3 regions of the Streptomyces sp. Y20 genome follow, and region 1 is predicted to be linked to each of the others. Evidence: predicted binding sites of a transcription regulator. Region 1 holds the regulator's gene; each other region holds the start of a gene.
What was found. Region 1 encodes HrcA, which represses chaperone genes, less so after heat shock. Its sites were predicted from a motif close to TTNGCACTCNGNNNNNCNGAGTGCNAA; they were not measured.
Positions count from the first base shown of each region.

Region 1 (2,266 bases):
TCGACGCCGGCAGGGATCTTCACGGTGAGCGTGCGGCGCGAGCGGACGCGGCCGTCGCCGGCGCACTCCGGGCACGGGGTCGGCACCACCGTGCCGAAGCCCTGGCACTGGGGGCAGGGCCGGGAGGTCATGACCTGGCCCAGGAAGGACCGGGTGACCTGCGACACCTCGCCACGGCCGCGGCACATGTCACACGTCTGCGCGGACGTGCCCGGGGCCGCGCCCTCACCGTTGCAGGTGTTGCAGACGACGGCCGTGTCGACCTGGATGTCCTTGGTCGTCCCGAAGGCCGCCTCGTCCAGCTCGATCTCGATCCGGATCATCGCGTCCTGGCCGCGCCGGGTGCGCGAGCGCGGCCCGCGCTGCGACGCCGTACCGAAGAACGCGTCCATGATGTCGGAGAAGTTGCCGAAGCCGCCGGCGCCGAAACCGCCCGCGCCGGCCCCGCCCGACTGGGAGAGCGGATCGCCGCCGAGGTCGTAGACCTGCTTCTTCTGCGGGTCCGACAGCACCTCGTAGGCGGCGTTGATCTCCTTGAACCGCTCCTGGGTCTTCGGATCGGGGTTGACGTCCGGGTGCAGCTCGCGAGCGAGCCGACGGAACGCCTTCTTGATCTCATCCTGCGACGCGTCGCGGCGCACGCCGAGAACGGCGTAGTAGTCCGTGGCCACTTACGACTCCGCCAGGATCTGTCCGACGTACCGTGCCACTGCGCGTACCGCTCCCATCGTTCCCGGGTAGTCCATGCGGGTCGGTCCGACCACGCCGAGCTTGGCGACTGCCTCGCCGCCCGAACCGTAGCCCACCGACACGACGGAGGTGGAGTTGAGTCCTGCATGGGCGTTCTCGTGGCCGATACGCACGGTCACGCCCGGGTCCTTCGCCTCGCCCAGGAGCTTGAGGAGCACGACCTGCTCCTCCAGGGCCTCCAGGACGGGCCGGATCGTGAGGGGGAAGTCGTGCCCGAAGCGGGTGAGATTGGCGGTACCGCCGATCATCAGCCGCTCCTCGTTCTCCTCGACGAGTGTCTCCAGCAGAGTGGAGAGCACCGTGGAGACCGTACCGCGGTCCTCGTGGTCGAACGCCTCCGGCAGGTCCTCGACCAGTTTCGGGACATCCGCGAACCGTCGGCCCGCGACCCGGCTGTTCAGCCGCGCCCGCAGGTCCGCCAGCGAGGCCTCGCCGAACGGCGCCGGGCAGTCGACCATCCGCTGCTCGACCCGGCCGGTGTCCGTGATCAGCACCAGCATGACCCGCGCGGGAGCCAGCGAGAGCAGCTCCACGTGCCGGACGGTGGACCTGGTCAGCGACGGGTACTGCACGACGGCGACCTGCCGGGTCAGCTGCGCCAGCAGCCGGACCGTGCGCGCCACGACGTCGTCGAGGTCGACGGCGCCCTCCAGGAAATTCTGGATGGCACGCCGCTCCGGCCCGGTCATCGGCTTGACACCGGCGAGCTTGTCCACGAACAGCCGGTAGCCCTTGTCGGTGGGGATGCGCCCCGCACTGGTGTGCGGCTGGGCGATGTACCCCTCGTCCTCCAGGGCCGCCATGTCGTTGCGGACGGTCGCCGGGGAGACGCCGAGGTTGTGCCGCTCGGTGAGCGCCTTGGAGCCCACCGGCTCCTCGGTGCCGACATAGTCCTGGACGATCGCGCGCAGCACCTGAAGCCTGCGTTCACTCAGCATCCGCGCGCACCTCCAGCACGTCGTCCCCTCGTCCGTTCGTCGGGCCCGCCTGGCACTCCGCCCGTGCGAGTGCCAGCCTTCCCCGGCCCAGTGTACGGCCGTCGGGTACGCACCGGGCAAGGCCGGTCCCGCCGTACCGGCCCGTAGCGCTAGCGTCGCCGGTATGACGGTGACTTGGGAAGACCTGGGCTGGGAACGGTTGGCCGCCGGGGTGGGGCGGTGCCGGCTGCCGGGCTGGGACTGCACCGCGGGCCTGGTCCTGGGCTCGGGCACGGCGCTGGTGGTGGACGCGGGATCGAGCCCGGCGGAGGGGGCCCGGCTGCGGTCCCGGGCCGAGGCGCTGGCCGGCGGCCGTGTGACCCATCTCGCTCTCACCCATCCCCATTTCGACCACGTCTTCGGCGCCTGCGCGTTCGCCGGAGCCGAGACGTACGCGGCCGTGGGCACGGACGCGGTCCTGGCCCACCAGCGCGAGGAGCTGCGCCGGGACGCGCTGAGGAACGGCCTGCCGCCCGCCGACACCGACGAGGCGGTGGACGCGCTGGTCCCGCCCGGCCACCCGGTGTCCGGCGAGTGGA
Region 1 covers NZ_JBIDDP010000005.1:313,015-315,280, forward strand. Annotated here, with positions in the region: gene dnaJ (molecular chaperone DnaJ) at 1-671, opposite strand, end outside; gene hrcA (heat-inducible transcriptional repressor HrcA) at 672-1,688, opposite strand; gene ACGFT1_RS15790 (MBL fold metallo-hydrolase) at 1,852-2,266, shown strand, end outside.

Region 2 (2,266 bases), on a different contig from region 1:
CGGGCCGAGCCCAGCACGTCGATGCCGACCTGGTCGAGCTTGAGGCCGACCTCCTCGGAGATGACGGTGCCGCCGGTGAGGGTGGCGATGTCCTGGAGCATGGCCTTGCGGCGGTCGCCGAAGCCGGGGGCCTTCACCGCGACGGCGTTGAAGGTGCCGCGGATCTTGTTGACGACCAGGGTCGACAGGGCCTCGCCCTCGACGTCCTCGGCGATGATCAGCAGCGGCTTGGAGGCACCGGCCTGGATGACCTTCTCCAGCAGCGGCAGCAGGTCGGCGATGGCGGCGATCTTGCCCTGGTGGATGAGGACGTACGGGTCCTCCAGGACGGCCTCCATGCGCTCCTGGTCCGTCACGAAGTACGGCGACAGGTAGCCCTTGTCGAAGGCCATGCCCTCGGTGAAGTCCAGCTCCAGCCCGAAGGTGTTGGACTCCTCGACGGTGATGACACCGTCCTTGCCGACCTTGTCCATCGCCTCGGCGATCAGCTCGCCGACCTGCTGGTCCTGGGCGGACAGCCCGGCGACGGCGGCGATGTCGGACTTCTCGTCGATGGGGCGGGCCGTGGCGAGCAGCTCGTCGGAGACGGCCTTGACCGCGGCGTCGATGCCCTTCTTCAGGGCGGCCGGGGAAGCGCCGGCGGCGACGTTCTTCAGGCCCTCGCGTACCAGCGCCTGGGCGAGCACGGTGGCGGTGGTGGTGCCGTCACCAGCGATGTCGTTGGTCTTGGTCGCCACCTCCTTCACCAGCTGGGCGCCGAGGTTCTCGTACGGGTCCTCGAGCTCGACCTCGCGGGCGATCGTGACACCGTCGTTGGTGATGGTGGGGGCGCCGAACTTCTTGTCGATGACGACGTTGCGGCCGCGGGGGCCGATCGTCACCTTCACCGTGTCGGCAAGCTTGTTGACGCCGCGCTCAAGGGCGCGACGGGCGTCCTCGTCGAACTTCAGGATCTTCGCCATGAAAGCGGGAGCCCTCTCCGAAATCAGTGGGTGAAAAGAGACTGCGCCCCGGGCGCCCGGCTTCTTGTCGATTCGCGGGGGCCAGGGGCGCAGCTCAGAGCAGCGAAGTGCTTGAGGTGATTACTTCTCGATGATCGCGAGGACGTCGCGAGCCGAGAGCACGAGGTACTCGTCGCCGTTGTACTTCACCTCGGTGCCGCCGTACTTGCTGTAGAGGACGACGTCACCGACCTTGACGTCGAGCGGCAGACGCTCGCCGTTCTCGAACCGGCCCGGGCCCACGGCGAGGACGGCGCCCTCCTGGGGCTTCTCCTTCGCGGTGTCCGGGATGACCAGGCCAGAGGCCGTGGTCTGCTCGGCGTCCAGCGGCTGGACCACAATGCGGTCCTCGAGCGGCTTGATGGCAACCTTGGAGCTGGTGGTCGTCACGATCCGACCTCCCCCTTCGGAGATCTCGGGGTTGACTGTCTGAGGTGGCGACCAGGTGGATCCGTCGTCGCGGGTGCCGGACCTGCCCGTCGCTTTGTTGGCACTCTCTACTGCCGAGTGCCAGAGCCGAGACTATGACCGTGATTAGCACTCGGTCAAGCGGAGTGCCAGTGCGCGCGGCGCGTCGCCCCGATTCGGGGGGTGCCGGGGCGTCGCCGTCGACCCGCGGGCGGCCGGTGCCGGGCCTACAGATAGTCCTCGAGACGGCCGACGGTCAGCCCACGCTCCTGCACCTTGCGCAGCACCCGCGTGGTGCGTTCGCGCAGGGACAGGCCCGTCGACTCGTCCGGGCCCACCAGGACGATGTCGCCGGGGCGCAGCCGGCGCGGGCCGTGGGTGTAGACGAGGCCGCCCGGGGTCAGGGCGGCGCGCCACAGGGCGACCGCGGTGATGCCGCAGTCCGCCGCCGCGCGCAGGGTGGTGGTGTCGTACGAGCCGTACGGCGGGCGGAAGAGGCGCGGGCGGACGCCGAGGCGGGCGTGGAGCCGGTGCTGCTGGCCGCAGATCTCGGCGCGCTGGGAGGCGTACGGCGTCCCGGCCGACGCCCGGTGGTCGAGGGTGTGGTTCTCGATGCCGGCGCCGAGCGCGCGCAGGCGGGCGAAGTGGCCGTAGCCGGGGCCGGCGACGCTGTCGGTGAGGAACACGCTGACCGGCAGCCGCAGTTCGCGGACCATGTCGACGAAGCGGGGGTCCTGTTCGGCGCCGTCGTCGTAGGTGAGGAAGACGATCCGGTCGCGGGTGGGAACATGGTCGGCCACCGGGGGCAGGGCGTGGGCCCCCGGGTGCGCGGACAGCGGCCGGGCGGTGTGCAGCGG
Region 2 covers NZ_JBIDDP010000004.1:367,543-369,808, forward strand. Annotated here, with positions in the region: gene groL (chaperonin GroEL) at 1-962, opposite strand, end outside; gene groES (co-chaperone GroES) at 1,083-1,391, opposite strand; gene ACGFT1_RS13020 (polysaccharide deacetylase family protein) at 1,637-2,266, opposite strand, start outside.
Region 2: the regulator HrcA is predicted to act here: its motif matches at 1,536-1,562, upstream of groES (co-chaperone GroES).

Region 3 (2,266 bases), on a different contig from region 1:
GGCCGGCGTTGACGGCGATCTGCTTCAGCGGGGCCTCGAGCGCGATGCGCACGGCGTTGGCGCCGGTCGCCTCGTCACCCTCGAGCTCCAGCTTCTCGAAGACCTGGGAGGCCTGCAGCAGGGCCACGCCACCACCGGCGACGATGCCCTCCTCGACGGCCGCCTTGGCGTTGCGGACGGCGTCCTCGATGCGGTGCTTGCGCTCCTTGAGCTCCACCTCGGTGGCGGCACCGGCCTTGATGACCGCGACACCGCCGGCGAGCTTCGCCAGGCGCTCCTGGAGCTTCTCGCGGTCGTAGTCCGAGTCGCTGTTCTCGATCTCGGCGCGGATCTGGTTGACCCGGCCGTTGACCTGCTCGGAGGAGCCCGAACCGTCGACGATGGTGGTCTCGTCCTTGGTGATGACGACCTTGCGGGCGCGGCCCAGGAGGTCCAGGGTCGCGTTCTCCAGCTTGAGGCCGACCTCCTCGGAGATCACCTCGCCGCCCGTGAGGATGGCGATGTCGCCGAGCATGGCCTTGCGGCGGTCACCGAAGCCCGGGGCCTTGACGGCGACGGACTTGAAGGTGCCGCGGATCTTGTTGACGACCAGGGTCGACAGGGCCTCGCCCTCGACGTCCTCGGCGATGATCAGCAGCGGCTTGCCCGACTGCATGACCTTCTCCAGGAGCGGGAGCAGGTCCTTGACCGAGGAGATCTTGGAGTTGGCGATGAGGATGTAGGGGTCCTCGAGCACCGACTCCATGCGCTCCATGTCGGTCGCGAAGTAGGCGGAGATGTAACCCTTGTCGAAGCGCATGCCCTCGGTGAGCTCGAGCTCCAGACCGAAGGTGTTGCTCTCCTCGACGGTGATGACGCCTTCCTTGCCGACCTTGTCCATCGCCTCGGCGATGAGCTCGCCGATCTGGGTGTCGGCGGCGGAGATGGACGCGGTGGAGGCGATCTGCTCCTTGGTCTCGACGTCCTTCGCCTGCTCCAGCAGGGCGGCGGAGACGGCCTCGACGGCCTTCTCGATACCGCGCTTCAGAGCCATGGGGTTGGCGCCGGCGGCGACGTTGCGCAGGCCTTCCTTGACCAGGGCCTGGGCGAGAACGGTCGCGGTGGTCGTACCGTCACCGGCGACGTCGTCCGTCTTCTTGGCGACTTCCTTGACCAGCTCGGCGCCGATCTTCTCGTACGGGTCCTCGAGCTCGATCTCCTTGGCGATGGAGACACCATCGTTGGTGATCGTGGGGGCGCCCCACTTCTTCTCGAGGACGACGTTGCGGCCCTTGGGGCCGAGCGTCACCTTCACGGCGTCCGCGAGCTGGTTCATGCCGCGCTCGAGGCCGCGCCGCGCCTCCTCGTCGAACGCGATGATCTTGGCCATGTGAAGTGGTCCCTCCAGGACTGGGGGTGATTCCTTCGGACCGCGCCCGCGCCCGCGACGGACGGCTCGCCGGCCGTGTGGTTCCTTGCCCCACTTGGCCTGCGGGCCTCACCGACCCGGTCCTTCGTTGTCACTCTCACCTTCAGAGTGCTAACGCCAATGATTAGCACTCGGCATGGTCGAGTGCAAGCGCCCAGGGGGGTACGAGCCCTCCGTCAGCCCCCCGCGAACACCCGCCCGGGGTGCGGACGCGGGCGCGAACGGGACGCGGACCCCGCCACGGACCGGCGCGGAACGGCGCGGAGCCGGGCACGGCGAAGGGCCCGCACCCTGTGCCGGTGCGGGCCCTTCGCCAACGAGAAACGTTCAGGCGCCGAGGCGAACCATGTCGGCCTGCGGGCCCTTCTGGCCCTGCGAGATCTCGAACTCCACCCGCTGGCCCTCTTCCAGGGTGCGGTAGCCGTCCATCTGAATGGCGCTGTAATGGACGAAGACGTCCGCACCACCGTCGACCGCGATGAAGCCGTACCCCTTCTCCGCGTTGAACCACTTGACGGTGCCCTGAGCCATGCCTAACTCCCCTATTACTGGCCCTTGCACAGATCCGCACTTCGCGGACCCGGGTCAGACCTCACCCCCCACTGGCCGGGGGCGTGCGCCGGAACGCGTCGACCGCGGCTGAATGTATCTGTCCAACTGCCGTCTGCAACAGGTCAATCGGACGAGAAATCTGGACTCGGGCGGTCCGGAATGTGGCGAGAATTCATCCGACTTCAGGGCAAGTCGGGCCCCGCAAAAGGAACAAATGCCGCGGAACACCCCAGCACTTTGGCCGTTTCTTGTCGGGTGCGCGGCATGAATTGAAGGGCCGCCGACCCGTGGACCGCGACCGCGTTC
Region 3 covers NZ_JBIDDP010000008.1:365,444-367,709, forward strand. Annotated here, with positions in the region: gene groL (chaperonin GroEL) at 1-1,369, opposite strand, end outside; gene ACGFT1_RS22595 (cold-shock protein) at 1,736-1,939, opposite strand.
Region 3: the regulator HrcA is predicted to act here: its motif matches at 1,533-1,559, upstream of groL (chaperonin GroEL).